DNA from 3 places in the Neobacillus sp. S1227 genome. Region 2 is predicted to be linked to each of the others. Evidence: riboswitches for the same ligand, from Rfam matches in the RefSeq annotation. Region 2 holds a riboswitch; each other region holds the start of a gene.
The links. A riboswitch is a leader RNA that binds a small molecule or an ion and turns the genes downstream of it on or off. The one in region 2 is predicted to bind S-adenosylmethionine.
Positions count from the first base shown of each region.

Region 1: another riboswitch for S-adenosylmethionine. It lies ahead of ACZ5AE_RS15910 (LLM class flavin-dependent oxidoreductase); the one in region 2 lies ahead of ACZ5AE_RS06310 (homoserine dehydrogenase).
Region 3: another riboswitch for S-adenosylmethionine. It lies ahead of ACZ5AE_RS14920 (5-methyltetrahydropteroyltriglutamate--homocysteine S-methyltransferase); the one in region 2 lies ahead of ACZ5AE_RS06310 (homoserine dehydrogenase).

Region 1 is NZ_AP038276.1:3,166,887-3,171,102, reverse strand. Features, by position in the region: gene purD (phosphoribosylamine--glycine ligase) at 1-404, shown strand, start outside; gene ACZ5AE_RS15920 (hypothetical protein) at 451-600, shown strand; gene ACZ5AE_RS15915 (AAA family ATPase) at 607-789, opposite strand; SAM riboswitch class I at 1,390-1,493, shown strand; gene ACZ5AE_RS15910 (LLM class flavin-dependent oxidoreductase) at 1,602-2,651, shown strand; gene ACZ5AE_RS15905 (ATP-grasp domain-containing protein) at 2,667-3,623, shown strand; gene ACZ5AE_RS15900 (hypothetical protein) at 4,188-4,216, shown strand, end outside.
Region 2 is NZ_AP038276.1:1,256,109-1,260,324, forward strand. Features, by position in the region: gene ACZ5AE_RS06295 (carbon-nitrogen hydrolase family protein) at 1-491, shown strand, start outside; gene ACZ5AE_RS06300 (GNAT family N-acetyltransferase) at 510-1,172, shown strand; gene ACZ5AE_RS06305 (GNAT family N-acetyltransferase) at 1,195-1,866, shown strand; SAM riboswitch class I at 1,944-2,055, shown strand; gene ACZ5AE_RS06310 (homoserine dehydrogenase) at 2,122-3,354, shown strand; gene ACZ5AE_RS06315 (DoxX family protein) at 3,846-4,216, shown strand, end outside.
Region 3 is NZ_AP038276.1:2,946,063-2,950,278, forward strand. Features, by position in the region: gene ACZ5AE_RS14900 (LLM class flavin-dependent oxidoreductase) at 1-577, shown strand, start outside; gene ACZ5AE_RS14905 (SE1832 family protein) at 652-855, opposite strand; gene ACZ5AE_RS14910 (aldolase catalytic domain-containing protein) at 972-1,931, opposite strand; gene ACZ5AE_RS14915 (hypothetical protein) at 2,040-2,246, opposite strand; SAM riboswitch class I at 2,516-2,615, shown strand; gene ACZ5AE_RS14920 (5-methyltetrahydropteroyltriglutamate--homocysteine S-methyltransferase) at 2,700-3,827, shown strand; gene ACZ5AE_RS14925 (multidrug effflux MFS transporter) at 4,014-4,216, shown strand, end outside.

The DNA of each region.
Region 1 (4,216 bases), 1.9 Mb from region 2:
GCTTTGGTGATCCGGAAACACAGGTCGTTCTTCCTCTTTTAGAAACAGATTTACTTGATATCGTAATCGCAAGCATCTCCGGTGAATTAGAAAAAGTAGACGTGAAATGGAAAGACAAGTCGGCTGTTTGCGTAATTATGTCTTCTGCCGGCTACCCGGGCCCATACGAGAAAGGCTGTGTCATTCATGGATTGGATCAGGTTGCTGATCCGGCGATCGTTTTTCATGCTGGCACCTCTGAACAGGAGGGCAAAATCCTGACCAGCGGTGGACGTGTTCTTGGGATTACTGCAATAGGGGATACCTTGAAAGAAGCGAGGAATTTGGCATACCAGTCCGTAGAAAAGATCTCTTTTGAAGGAGCGCATTACCGGACCGATATTAGTTCCAAGGCTTTTTTATAAAATGCTTGAAGCATATATAAATAAGATGAAAGGCAGGAGTGAAAGTATGGATAAAAACAAAGGGAAAACACCAAATATTTCGGGTAGTTTTCAAGTAGTTGCAGATGACCGAAAAGATACTATTGAGGAATTGAAAAGAGACAATAAACTAGATGAAGAAACGGAATACTATGCACGAATTTTTATGGAAGATTAGGGGTTTTTAACTATAAACGGATATGTATAATAGAAAAGTAGAAAAGTTAGGGAGCTGGGTACCAAAGCTCCCTGAAATATTTGATTGTACATCGATCCACTGAATCCTTGAAAAATGACAGTCAAGGGCCTTCGCAAATGCTTTTACTTTCGTTGTTTTCCCCGTACCGGGCAAATCCTTAAGCAGCACATTCCTCTCTGTTAACAGGATGCAATGAGAAGAAGGAAAAATCACTTAAAATTTGTTGCCGGAAATGCAATTATTTTAAAGGATATTTACAAAAAATTCAGAATATAATATATAAAAGGATGTAAGAAGGGGTATACTTGAGACGAATAGCTGATTTATTGTGGGAAGGTTTTACTTTAAGACAGATTTTCCATAAAAAAATAGTTATACCGTATCTTCTGTTTTTAAGTTTTCTTATTTTATTTGAACTATATTTGATTATTTTTCTGTTTACATCGCTTCAAATAATTGCCCCAATTGGCTATAAGGCTACTTTATATTTTTATGGTATTGTATTATTTTTAATTTTCCTTTTTGGTTATTCACTCATGGTCTTTATTGAAACAGTTAAGGGAATTAGGAGAAAAAAAGGTTTGCTTATCTAACCAGCCAATAAAGAGGTTGGTTTTTTTGTTTTATCGCAGCTGTTATTGGTTGAAAGGTTCCACTTCCGTGTTTATAAGTTGTTTATTTCGGGTCTAGAAATATTTTATTGACAATTTTATGAATTTAAACTATTATCGCTATATAGTAAATTAAAAATTTTAAGTGTACATTTTCTTCTTATCAAGAGAGGTGGAGGGACTGGCCCTTTGAAGCCTCGGCAGCAGGTTCTTTTGAATACTGTGCCAATTCCATCAAGCGCATTGCTTGAAAGATGAGAAGAGGGTTTTGAAACTCTCTTCTTAGGAGGAGAGTTTTTTATATATACATAAATCATACTTAAACAATAGGAAAACTAGAGAATTAGAACAGTAGAGGAGAGAATTCAAATGAAATATGGTTTTTGGTTACCGATTTTTGGAGGCTGGTTGCGTAATGTGGAGAATGAACATATGCCGCCAACCTTTGATTATGCAAAGAAAGTCATACAATCAGCGGAAAAATGGGGATATTCGACTACCTTAATAGCTGAATTATATTTAAATGATATTAAAGGACCAGAGCATGATTCTCTTGAAGCCTGGTCCACCGCAGCGGCACTTGCTGCAGTGACGGAAAAAATTGAAATTATGACGGCGATTCGTCCTGGTTTTCATAATCCTGCCGTAGCGGCAAAAATGGCAGCGAATATTGATCAAATCAGTAATGGGCGTTTTACGCTTAACGTTGTTTCTGCTTGGTGGGCAGAAGAAGCACGTCAGTATGGCGGTATTTTTACGGAACATGATGAGCGTTATGCTCGTACCGAAGAGTTTATTGATGTCCTAAAAGGTTTATGGACAGAAGAGACCTTCGATTTTTCCGGCCAATTTTACGACTTAAAAGACACGAAGCTTGCTCCGAAACCTGTTCAACGACCAAACCCGATTCTTTATGCAGGCGGTGAAAGTGAAAAAGGCAAGCAGACCATTGCCGAAAAATGTGATGCTTATGTGATGCACGGTGGCACAGTGGAAGAGATTGATCGAAAAATAGCCGATATGAAGGCACGCCGCGAACAAACGGGCAAAGCGCCATTTAGTTCATTTGGCATGGCTGCATATGTTATTTGCCGTGATACAGAAGAGGAGGCTTTAGCTGAGCTTGAAAAAATCACGACTGTAAAGGATTCTAGCGGTTATGCGGGCTTTAAAGACTTCACTACAAAATCACACTTAGAGCAGCAAATCCAATTACAGGATTACTCTGTATCCAATCGAGGCCTAAGGCCGAACTTAGTAGGAACACCTGAGCAAATTGCCGATCGGATTTTACAATATGAAGAAGCTGGCTTAGACTTATTGTTGTTACAATTTTCACCTCAATTAGAGGAAATGGAACGCTTTGCCAAGCAGGTTATGCCATTAGTTGAACAAAAACGCAGTTTAATAACCAACTAGAGAGGGGTCTTAAAGATGAGCAAGGTATATGTGATACATGAAAATAGTGAGTGGACCATCCATTTAACAAAAAGGTTAGAGGAACTTGGTGTTCCTTATGAAGAATGGCATTTGGACGAAGGAACGTTAGATTTATCGACAGAACCGCCAGAAGGAATCTTCTATAGCCGAATGAGTGCTTCTTCTCATACTCGTGATCATCGTTTTGCAGCGGAATTTACCGGACAAGTATTGGCTTGGCTTGAAGAACATGGACGGACGGTGTTAAATGGAACGAGCGCTCTTAAGCTAGAGGTTAGCAAGGTTTTACAATATTTAGAGTTAAATAAGTATGGTGTGAAGACGCCAAAAACGATTGCAGCGGTTGGAAAACAAAGCATTCTTAAGGCTGCAGAGGCGTTTGCAGGTAAGTCTTTTATTACGAAGCATAACCGTGCCGGTAAAGGCTTAGGTGTTCAATTATTCCATAGTGTAGAAGCGTTAAAAGCTTATGTGGAAGGACCGACTTTCGAAGAACCGGTCGATGGCATCACCCTTATTCAAGAGTATATTCAATCACCTGAAAGCTACATCACTCGTTGTGAGTTTGTAGGAGGAAACTTTGTCTATGCCGTTAAGGTGGATACGTCGGAAGGTTTTGAACTTTGCCCAGCGGATGCCTGCCAAATTGGCGATTTATTCTGCCCGGTCGGAGAAGAAGTGGAAGAGAAGCCTAAGTTCCAAATCATTGAAGGTTTTGAGGACGAAATCCTAGAAAAATATAAGAAGGTTCTAGCTGGCAATAATATTCAGGTGGCTGGAATCGAGTTCATCAGAAATGCGGATGGTGAAATTTATACTTACGATATTAATACAAACACAAACTATAATTCTGATGCCGAAGCAAAAGCTGGAAAATATGGTATGCTCGAAGTTGCTTTATTCTTGAAGAAGACATTAGAAGAGAATGTCCGGGAAAACGTATTAAATTAATGTTGTAAAAAAGATTGCCAGTATAACTTATGCAATTGGTTATACTGGCAATTTTTGTTTATTAGGTTCAGTTATAACTGAAACGGAAATATTCCGTTTAAATTAGGAAATACTCTTATTTCCTTAAAAATAAAGGAAGTTTTTCCGTTTATTTGATTCAAATCTTTGGATTTTGTCTTATTTAGAGCGCATAATCGGAATTTCTTCGCTTATATTTGCTTGGTAAGCTTCCTCATTATACATTAGCCGGAAATTCTCCGCCTATGAATTCTCGTACCTATACGAAAATCTACAATGAATATTATGCGAGCCTATTATGAAAAATCGTTAGGGTCTTATAGTATGTGCTGTTTTTTTATGTGCCTTCTTAGAAAAAGGGAGTATAGTCCATATCAAAAATTATGATAAATGACTCTTGTTACAAATGCATGCGTATTATATTGTTAAAACAACTTCAACATGACCATTTACTATTTGCTTTGTTTATGTAGTTTTTTCCAATAGTAGAGTTAATTACGAAGAGTAATTAGAGTTGAAAATGTTTTTTAGAAAGGGAAAAATTATATGCTTCATATTTGGAATATTGAGAAGAT
Region 2 (4,216 bases):
CCCCAACAGAGGTTAAAGAATGGAATATGGCAGCAGGGGACTCGTTTCAAATTTTTGAAACTGAAAAGGGAAAAATTGCTCTGTTAACCTGCTATGATATTGAATTTCCAGAAATCGTTCGGATGGCGAAGGCGAAGGGTGCAGACGTGATTTTCTGTCCATCTTGCACGGACGACCGCCACGGCTTCCACCGCGTTCGTTACACAAGCCATGCCCGAGCGATTGAAAATCAGGTATATGTGGTGTTAACAGGAACGGTTGGAGCGCTGCCTACCGTTGATTTCATGCGGGCAAACTTTGGTCAGGCAGCCGTTATCACTCCAAACGATATCCCGTTCCCGCCAAAAGGGCTTTTAGTAGAAGGGGAAATCAACAACGACATGGTCGTAACAGCCGATCTTGACCTGGAACTTCTATACGAAGTTCGTGAGCGCGGTTCTGTAACCACTTGGCGCGACCGCCGCACCGATTTATATACAGATTGGAATTAAAATGAGGGAGGGCTATTCATGTATCGAAGTGAATTTTACGTCTATGATCAGGACCGGCCGCTGCCGGTTTGCATACGTAATTACACAATAGAGGACTTTGATCAGCTCATCGAAATCCAGTCCGAATGCTTCCCGCCTCCTTTTCCATCTGAACTTTGGTGGAATAAAGAACAACTAACCAACCATGTCACACTGTTTCCGGAAGGGGCATTGTGCGTTGAAATCAATGGGGAATTGGCGGGCTCTCTGACTGGAGTTTGTGTCGAGTTGGACCCTTCTAATCACAGCCATACATGGGAAGAAGTCACCGACCACGGCTATATCCGCAACCATAATCCGAACGGCAATACCCTCTACATTGTCGATATCAGTGTTCGTCCGAAGTACCGCAAGCTAGGGCTCGGAAAATTAATGATGCATGCCATGTACCATGTGGTCATTGAAAAAGGATATGACCGGCTGCTGGGCGGCGGGCGGATGCCAGGCTTACATAAGGTGTCTGACAAAATGACGCCGGAAGAGTATCTCGAAGCTGTCATTAAAGGCGAACTGAAGGATCCTGTCGTCACCTTTCTCCTCCGCTGCGGGCGTGTCCCAATCGGTGTCGCCAGAAACTATTTAGAGGATGAAGAATCCCTCAACAATGCGGCATTAATGGAATGGAAGAACCCATTTAAATAATTTTGAAGGGGAATCAGAACCAATGGAATTTAAACGCATTACCAATATTGAAGACCCAAATTTTAAAAAGCTTCACGAATTAATGGGACAGATTTTTCCACCAGAAGAGGTCCTTGAATATGAGTTGTGGAAAGAACCGTTAGAAGACCCAAGTATCCGCGTATTCGTTGCCATCCATGAGGAACAGGTCGTCGGCGCCACTGAATACCGCTATTATCCGGACTGGAACATTGCAATGACCGACTTCACCATCATCAGCAAACCAGGCATCTCGCTTGGCCGTTTTTTAGCTGAGAATCGTTTGAAAGACCTAAAACAGCTTGCTGCCCAAAACGGCAATGAGCTTTTCGGTATGTTTGCCGAAATCTATGACCCATACCGCGTGGAGCACCACGAATTTGGCGGCGTGAAGGTCATGGACCCGTACGTGCGCCGTGAGGTTCTGTCCCATTTGGGCTATAAGCGCCTTGACCTTTCCTACCTTCACCCGTCCTGGGAAAACAATGGGGAAGCAGTGTCTGGCCTAGATTTATGCTTCATGCCGATTAAGGAAGAAATCACTGAAATTCAGGCATTACTTGTCAAAGATTTTCTAACAACCTACTATTCGGTGCTTTCCAACAAACCGCAGCAATGGCTGGACATGGTTGAGAAATTAGCAACAAAAGAAACGGTTGCTCTTTTGCCACTTTAATATTGACAACTCTTGAAAATTCAGATATTATACTTTTTATATATCTTTGGAAATTTAATGAAAAATCAAATAAATATCTCTTATCCAGAGCGGCGGAGGGACTAGGCCCGATGAAGCCCGGCAACCTTCAAGGTTTTCCTTGAAAAGGTGCTAATTCCTGCAGGTTATTTATAGCCTGATAGATAAGAGGAGGAATAAAGCCCTCTTCTTATGAAGAGGGTTTTTATTTTTCAAATAATTAAAGGGGTGGCAGACATGTCTGTAATTAAAGTGGCAATTCTCGGGTTCGGTACTGTTGGGGAAGGGGTTTATCGGACCATTCAATCACATGGCAGTGAGCTAGCGGCAGAATTAGGGAAGGAAGTAGAGGTTGCTGCCGTCCTTGTTAGAAATAGGCAAAAACCGCGGGATATTAGCGGGAATGTTCTGTTGACAACCGACTTCCAAGAAATTCTGCAATTGCCGAAGCTTGATGTCGTGATTGAGTGTATCGTGGATAAAGACCCGACTTTTTCCTATTTGAAAAAAGCAATCCAACGGGGCTGCCACATCATTACAGCGAATAAAGAGATGTTTGCCCACCACGGGAATGAGCTTATCGATTTGGCAGAACAGCATCAGGTGTCGGTTGGTTTTGAGGCGACAGTGGCCGGAGGGATTCCGGTCATTCAAACGCTTGGACAGCTTTTAAAAATTAATCGTGTCCAGCGGATCCTGGGAATCCTAAATGGAACGTCCAATTTCATCTTGACCGAGATGCGGGAAAAGCAGCAGTCATTTGCCGAAAGCTTGCTGCGGGCACAGGAAAATGGCTATGCCGAGGCGGATCCGACCAATGACGTGGAAGGCTATGATGCTTTTTATAAAACAATGATTCTCAGCAGGCTGGCTTTTGGCGAGGAGCCAGACTGGCGTGATGTTGAACGGGTAGGGATTACAACAATTACAAGTGAATTGATTGAAGCAGCGCAAAACTTAGGTTTAAGGTTTAAACATATCGCGGGCATCTGGAAGTCTGGCACCCGCATCCAGGCATCGGTGAGACCGGTTCTAGTCGGCTCTGAACACCCTTTTTACCATGTTGAAGGGGTGGAGAACGCGGTGAATGTGAAATCTGATATTGTTGGGGAAATCACCCTTCAAGGACCTGGTGCAGGTATGTACCCAACTGCTAGTGCCATAATCGAGGATTTGGTCCATGTATGTCAAAGCCACGTGACTAGATCTAATTATTTGAAAACCTCAGGAGAGGACATAGAGTTGAAAAATGAACACCATAGGGAATACTGGCTGGTCCAAGGTCTGATCCAAAAATATGGCAGTCCCGCCATTACACTGGTGGATGAAATCTCTGAAGGAATCTTTGTCCTAAAGGGTACCAAAAAAGACATCGAGCAGCTTGCGCAAAGACAACCATCGGTTCAATATTTTTCGATCCTGGGTAAGGAAGAGTTAGTTAGGGGTATTGAGGAAGCAAAGGCATTATAGGGTTGGTTTGAGGGGCATCTTTTATGTGATGCTCCTTTTGTTATGAATGGACATTCGTTTATCCAGTGTTTTTTCCACATCTAAAGTCCTGTATTTATAGGTAGTCCACAATGTTATGCACATTATCCACAATTTTGAAAGCGGTTATCCACCGTTAATTATTAACAGAAAAGCTGATTGTAAAAATCAGATTTTATAAGGGGTTAATTGGTGTTGTCCACATTATTAACATTGTTCACAAAAGAGGAGGGGGAACGTGCTGTATTGCGTTCACAATCTCTTCATATATCTAACATTAATATGTTAAGAAACTGTGAAAGCCGTTGTTTTTTCAATAGCAGGAGAGTATATTAAAAGTGTAAAGAAGATAGTGAAGCAATTCACAAAGACTTCCTTACAAGACACAGCTAGCTGATCAATCCCTTTCATAAGGGAATAACTTAAAGTTAAATTTGTGAAACACTTCACAAAAAACTATGGAGATGATTATGATGAGATGGTACAAAACTCCTTACGCAGCAGTTGTTTGGACAGTATTACGTGTTTGGCTTGGATTACAATGGATAGAAGCAGGTTATCATAAGCTAACTGGTGGTTTCGATGCCACGGGGTTCCTAAAAGGGGCAATGGCAGCAGCAACTGGCGAACACCCTGCGGTTCAAGCATGGTATGCAGATTTCTTACAGCAATTCGCTATGCCTAACGTGGGAATTTTTAATACATTAATACCTTGGGGTGAAATGTTAGTCGGTCTTGGCTTAATCGTTGGTCTTGCAACAATCCCAGCCCTGATTGCCGGTGCATTTATGAACCTGAACTTTATGCTGGCGGGTACGACAAGCACTAACCCAATTCTTTATAC
Region 3 (4,216 bases), 1.7 Mb from region 2:
TTTAAAAAATGATTTTCCTGAAGAACACGAGTTTTCAAAAGTAAAGGCCTCTCCCCTGCCGGAAGTGCCGCCGCTGCCGTGGATTCTTGGTACAAGTAAAAAAAGTGCCCTGCTTGCTGCTGAACACGGCTTGGCATATGCATTCGGCCAGTTCATGAGTGATAAAGACGGAGCAGAAATCATCCAACAATATCTTGATACCTTTCAACCTAACCAACACGGCCAAGCCCCTCAGGTATTGTTAACTGTTTACGTGGTTTGTGCGGAAACAACCGAAAAAGCAGAAGACATCGCGTTATGTAATTTAATTTGGTCATTGCAGAAGGAAAAAGGCGAAGGCAAATTTGTGCCCTCCATCGAGGAAGCAAAGCAAATTGAACTTAATGAAAAAGAACTAGAAAAAGTAGCAGCAATGAAACAGAAGATGATCATAGGCAATCCGCTAGAAGTAAAAAAGAAACTTGAGCAGTTACAAGCTTTATATAATGCAGATGAAATTATGATATTAACGATTACACATTCTCCGAAGGATCGCATCGAATCCTATCGACTCGTCGCGGAAAAAGTGCTTTTATAACTATCTAATATAGATATTAGAACATTGATACAAGAAAAGAGACCATCATTTCGATGGTCTCTTTAACTGAGTTTTTATTGTCTGGCCATTTTTCGTAATAATTGATTAAGAGAATTCAATTCCACTTCAATTTCAAATAGTCGTTTTTCCAACGGGGCTATGTTTCCATTTACATACTCTAATTTTTCTAGATTATGTTGCAGCTGTAGGTATTCATCTTTCAACTCTAAAATTTTATACTCAATCTGTTTTTTGTCCATTATCGGTTCACTCTCCATATGTCTTAAATCATCTTTTCATGATTACAAATTTGTTTTGTTTTCGCCACTAATCTGCCCAGCTGCTTTACTCCCCAAAAAAAGAACCGCCCGCAGGCGGCTGTACATTTAATTAACTACCTAGTAGTAGTTGCTAAAGTTGCTTCAGGTGTTGTTACCTTGTCATAGAAGTCAACGAATTTGTCACGCTCATCACTATTTCGATAAGCCATTGCCACCCGTGGATGCTCATTTAGGACACCAGAGATCATATAAGGAATGATATAGCCCCATTCCCATTTTTCTCTCATGTCTAACATGTGCTTTTCGATTACACCAAGTAACGGTTTAAGTTCATAGCTTGGTTTTTTTATGTAGCTGACTAGAAGCTCTGTATTGCAGTTTCCAGCCGCCCGTCCCATGCCGTAAACAGAGGAATCCAAGAAGGTAACCCCATTTTGATGTGCGGTCAATGTATTGGCAAATGCTAACTGCAAATTGTTATGAGTATGAATTCCAAGCTGCTTGTTAGGAAGCATTGCTTGAAACTTTTTCACTTGATGCGCAATATCTGCCGGGTCTAAGCTTCCAAAGGAGTCAACAATATACACAACATCTACTGGACTTTCTTTGACCATTTCCATTGCTTCAATAAGCTTCTGTTCAGGAACGCTGGATAATGCCATAATATTGAGCGTTGTCTCATAGCCTAAATCATGGAACATTTGGACAAGCTCCAAGCCCTTGTCCACTTCACGGATATAGCAGGCTACCCTGATCATATCCAACACACTTTGCTCACGAGGCAGGATATCGTTTGGGTCTACACGGCCAATATCTACTAAAGCAGATAGCTTCGTGAACTTTTTCTCAGGAATGATTTCCTTCAGGAAGTTATCATCAAGAAATCTCCATGGATTTGGCTCAGTTGCGTTTAGAAGTTTAGCAGAATTTTTGTAGCCAAGCTCCATATATTCAACGCCTGCCTCACTTAATCCATTATACAAGTCCTGGACAAATTCGACACTGAAGTCCCAATTGTTAACTAATCCCCCATCTCGGATTGTACAATCTAAAATTTTGCTGCGATGTTCCATAATTTTAAATACCCCCTGTGGTTATGCCCATTTGACATAATTTGAATATATATACCATGAATCCTTTAAAGGTGTCAAACTGACATGTCTAGAAATACTTGGGTTTTTCTATCTCTTGGCTCCAAGACTTTGACGCCGCATTTGTCTATTTCTTTGCAATTCACTTTGTTTCCATATGTATTTTTGCATATATAACCTAAGCACGTCACTCATTGACTTTCCATTTCTTTCGACAGCATCACTAAAACTTTGTAAGATCTGTTCTGGTATTTCAAAATTTACAGCTACATTTTTGTTTCTTTGTTTTTTGCACATTGATATACCTCCTGTCAGACCGATAAATGTATTTTTACTGGCTAATCACAAAGGGGCGAATATTTAGAATATTTGTATAGAACCTATCATATCAGGTGAAAACGCGTACATTTTTATATATTTTTCGACAAATTGCGACATAATTATGAGATCAAGATGTTTGTGGAGGGTCTTATGCTAATGAAGCATGAGATCCGTCCCCGTGCATCACCTCTTGACATAATTGTTCAACAGGTGTAACTTAATTTTTAGTTAAATATTTTTGAATATTCTTATCAAGAGAGGTGGAGGGACTGGCCCTTTGAAGCCTCGGCAGCAGACACGTTAGTACTGTGCCAATTCCAGAAGCGATTTGCTTGAAGATAAGAAGAGATCTAGTAATGTCTATTACCCCCCTCTTCTTAATTTTTGAGAAGAGGGTTTTTTATTACACCGAGAAAGAAGGAATAATTAATGACAACAACACTAGTTAAAACTCCATTCAAAGCCGACCATGTTGGAAGCTTTCTTCGTACAGAACCGATTAAAGAAGCTAGAAAGGCTTTTGCCAATGGGGAAATTGAAGCAGCAGCCCTGAAGGCGGTTGAGGATAAAGAAATTGAGAAATTGGTTCAAAACCAAATTGAGGCTGGCCTAAAATCCATCACAGATGGTGAATTTAGACGTTCATGGTGGCACTTGGATTTCTTGGCTGGTTTGGAAGGTGTAGAGTTCTTTGAAAATGAATATATCAGCAGCTTTAAGGGTGCCCAAACAAGAAATAGCGCTATTAAAGTTGTTGGTAAAGTAGACTTTAATGATCATTATATGCTGGAGCATTTCAAGTTTTTAAAACAGGCAGTTGAAAAATATGGTGATGGCAGTCAAGTTGCAAAGTTCTCCATTCCAAGCCCGAATATGTTATTTACTCGAATTCAGGGTGATGAATATTACAATGGTAACAATGAGCAGTTTTTTAAGGATACTGTTGCTGCTTATCAAAAAGCCATCCAGGCTTTCTATGATGCAGGCTGTCGTTACTTGCAATTAGACGACACATCCTGGATTGATTTTGTTTCAGAAGAGCGGATCAAGGCAGTGATAGAAAAAGTTGGCTTAGATGTACATGAAATCATTAAAACAAGAGTAAGTGCAATTAATGAAACCATTGCCAATAAGCCGGAAGATTTGACTATAACCATGCATATTTGCCGCGGAAACTTCAGATCCACCTACATCACAAGCGGCGGGTACGATCAAATTTCCGATGCCATTTTCGCTGAGTTAAATGTGGATGGGCTATTCTTAGAGTATGATGATCAGCGCTCTGGTGACTTCGAACCTTTAAAAGGCTTCAAGTGTCCTAACCTAACCGTTGTACTAGGATTATTTACATCTAAATTCCCAGAACTCGAGGATCCAGAATCCATAAAAGCGCGAATTAAAGAAGCCAGTCAATTCATTCCTCTGGAAAACTTGGCAGTTAGCCCTCAATGCGGTTTTGCCAGCACGGAAGAAGGAAATATATTAACTGAAGAAGAGCAATGGAATAAGATTAAACATGTAGTGACTATTGCTAAGGATGTTTGGGGTACCATTTAAATCCACTCGGAAAGGCCGCCTTCCATTTATATTATGAAAGACGGCCTTTTTTATTAAATAGTTTCCTAATTTAGTTGTTTGTTCCTACTTTTAAGAATTTCCAAATATACATTAATCTGTTAACATAGAATGATAAAATCCAAGAAAACTAGATTGCATATATATAACTGGAGGAATAACTTATATATGGGGGAATTCATACACAAGCCAGAGGATAATCAACAAGTGCTTTCTCGTTCTAAACGAGTATGGATGGCAATCGTACTCGGTTCACTTGCAGCATTTGGACCTTTATCCATTGATATGTATTTACCGGCCCTGCCAAATATCGCGAAAGATTTCGATACAAACGCATCTTCTGTTCAACTCAGTCTGTCGCTTTTCGTGCT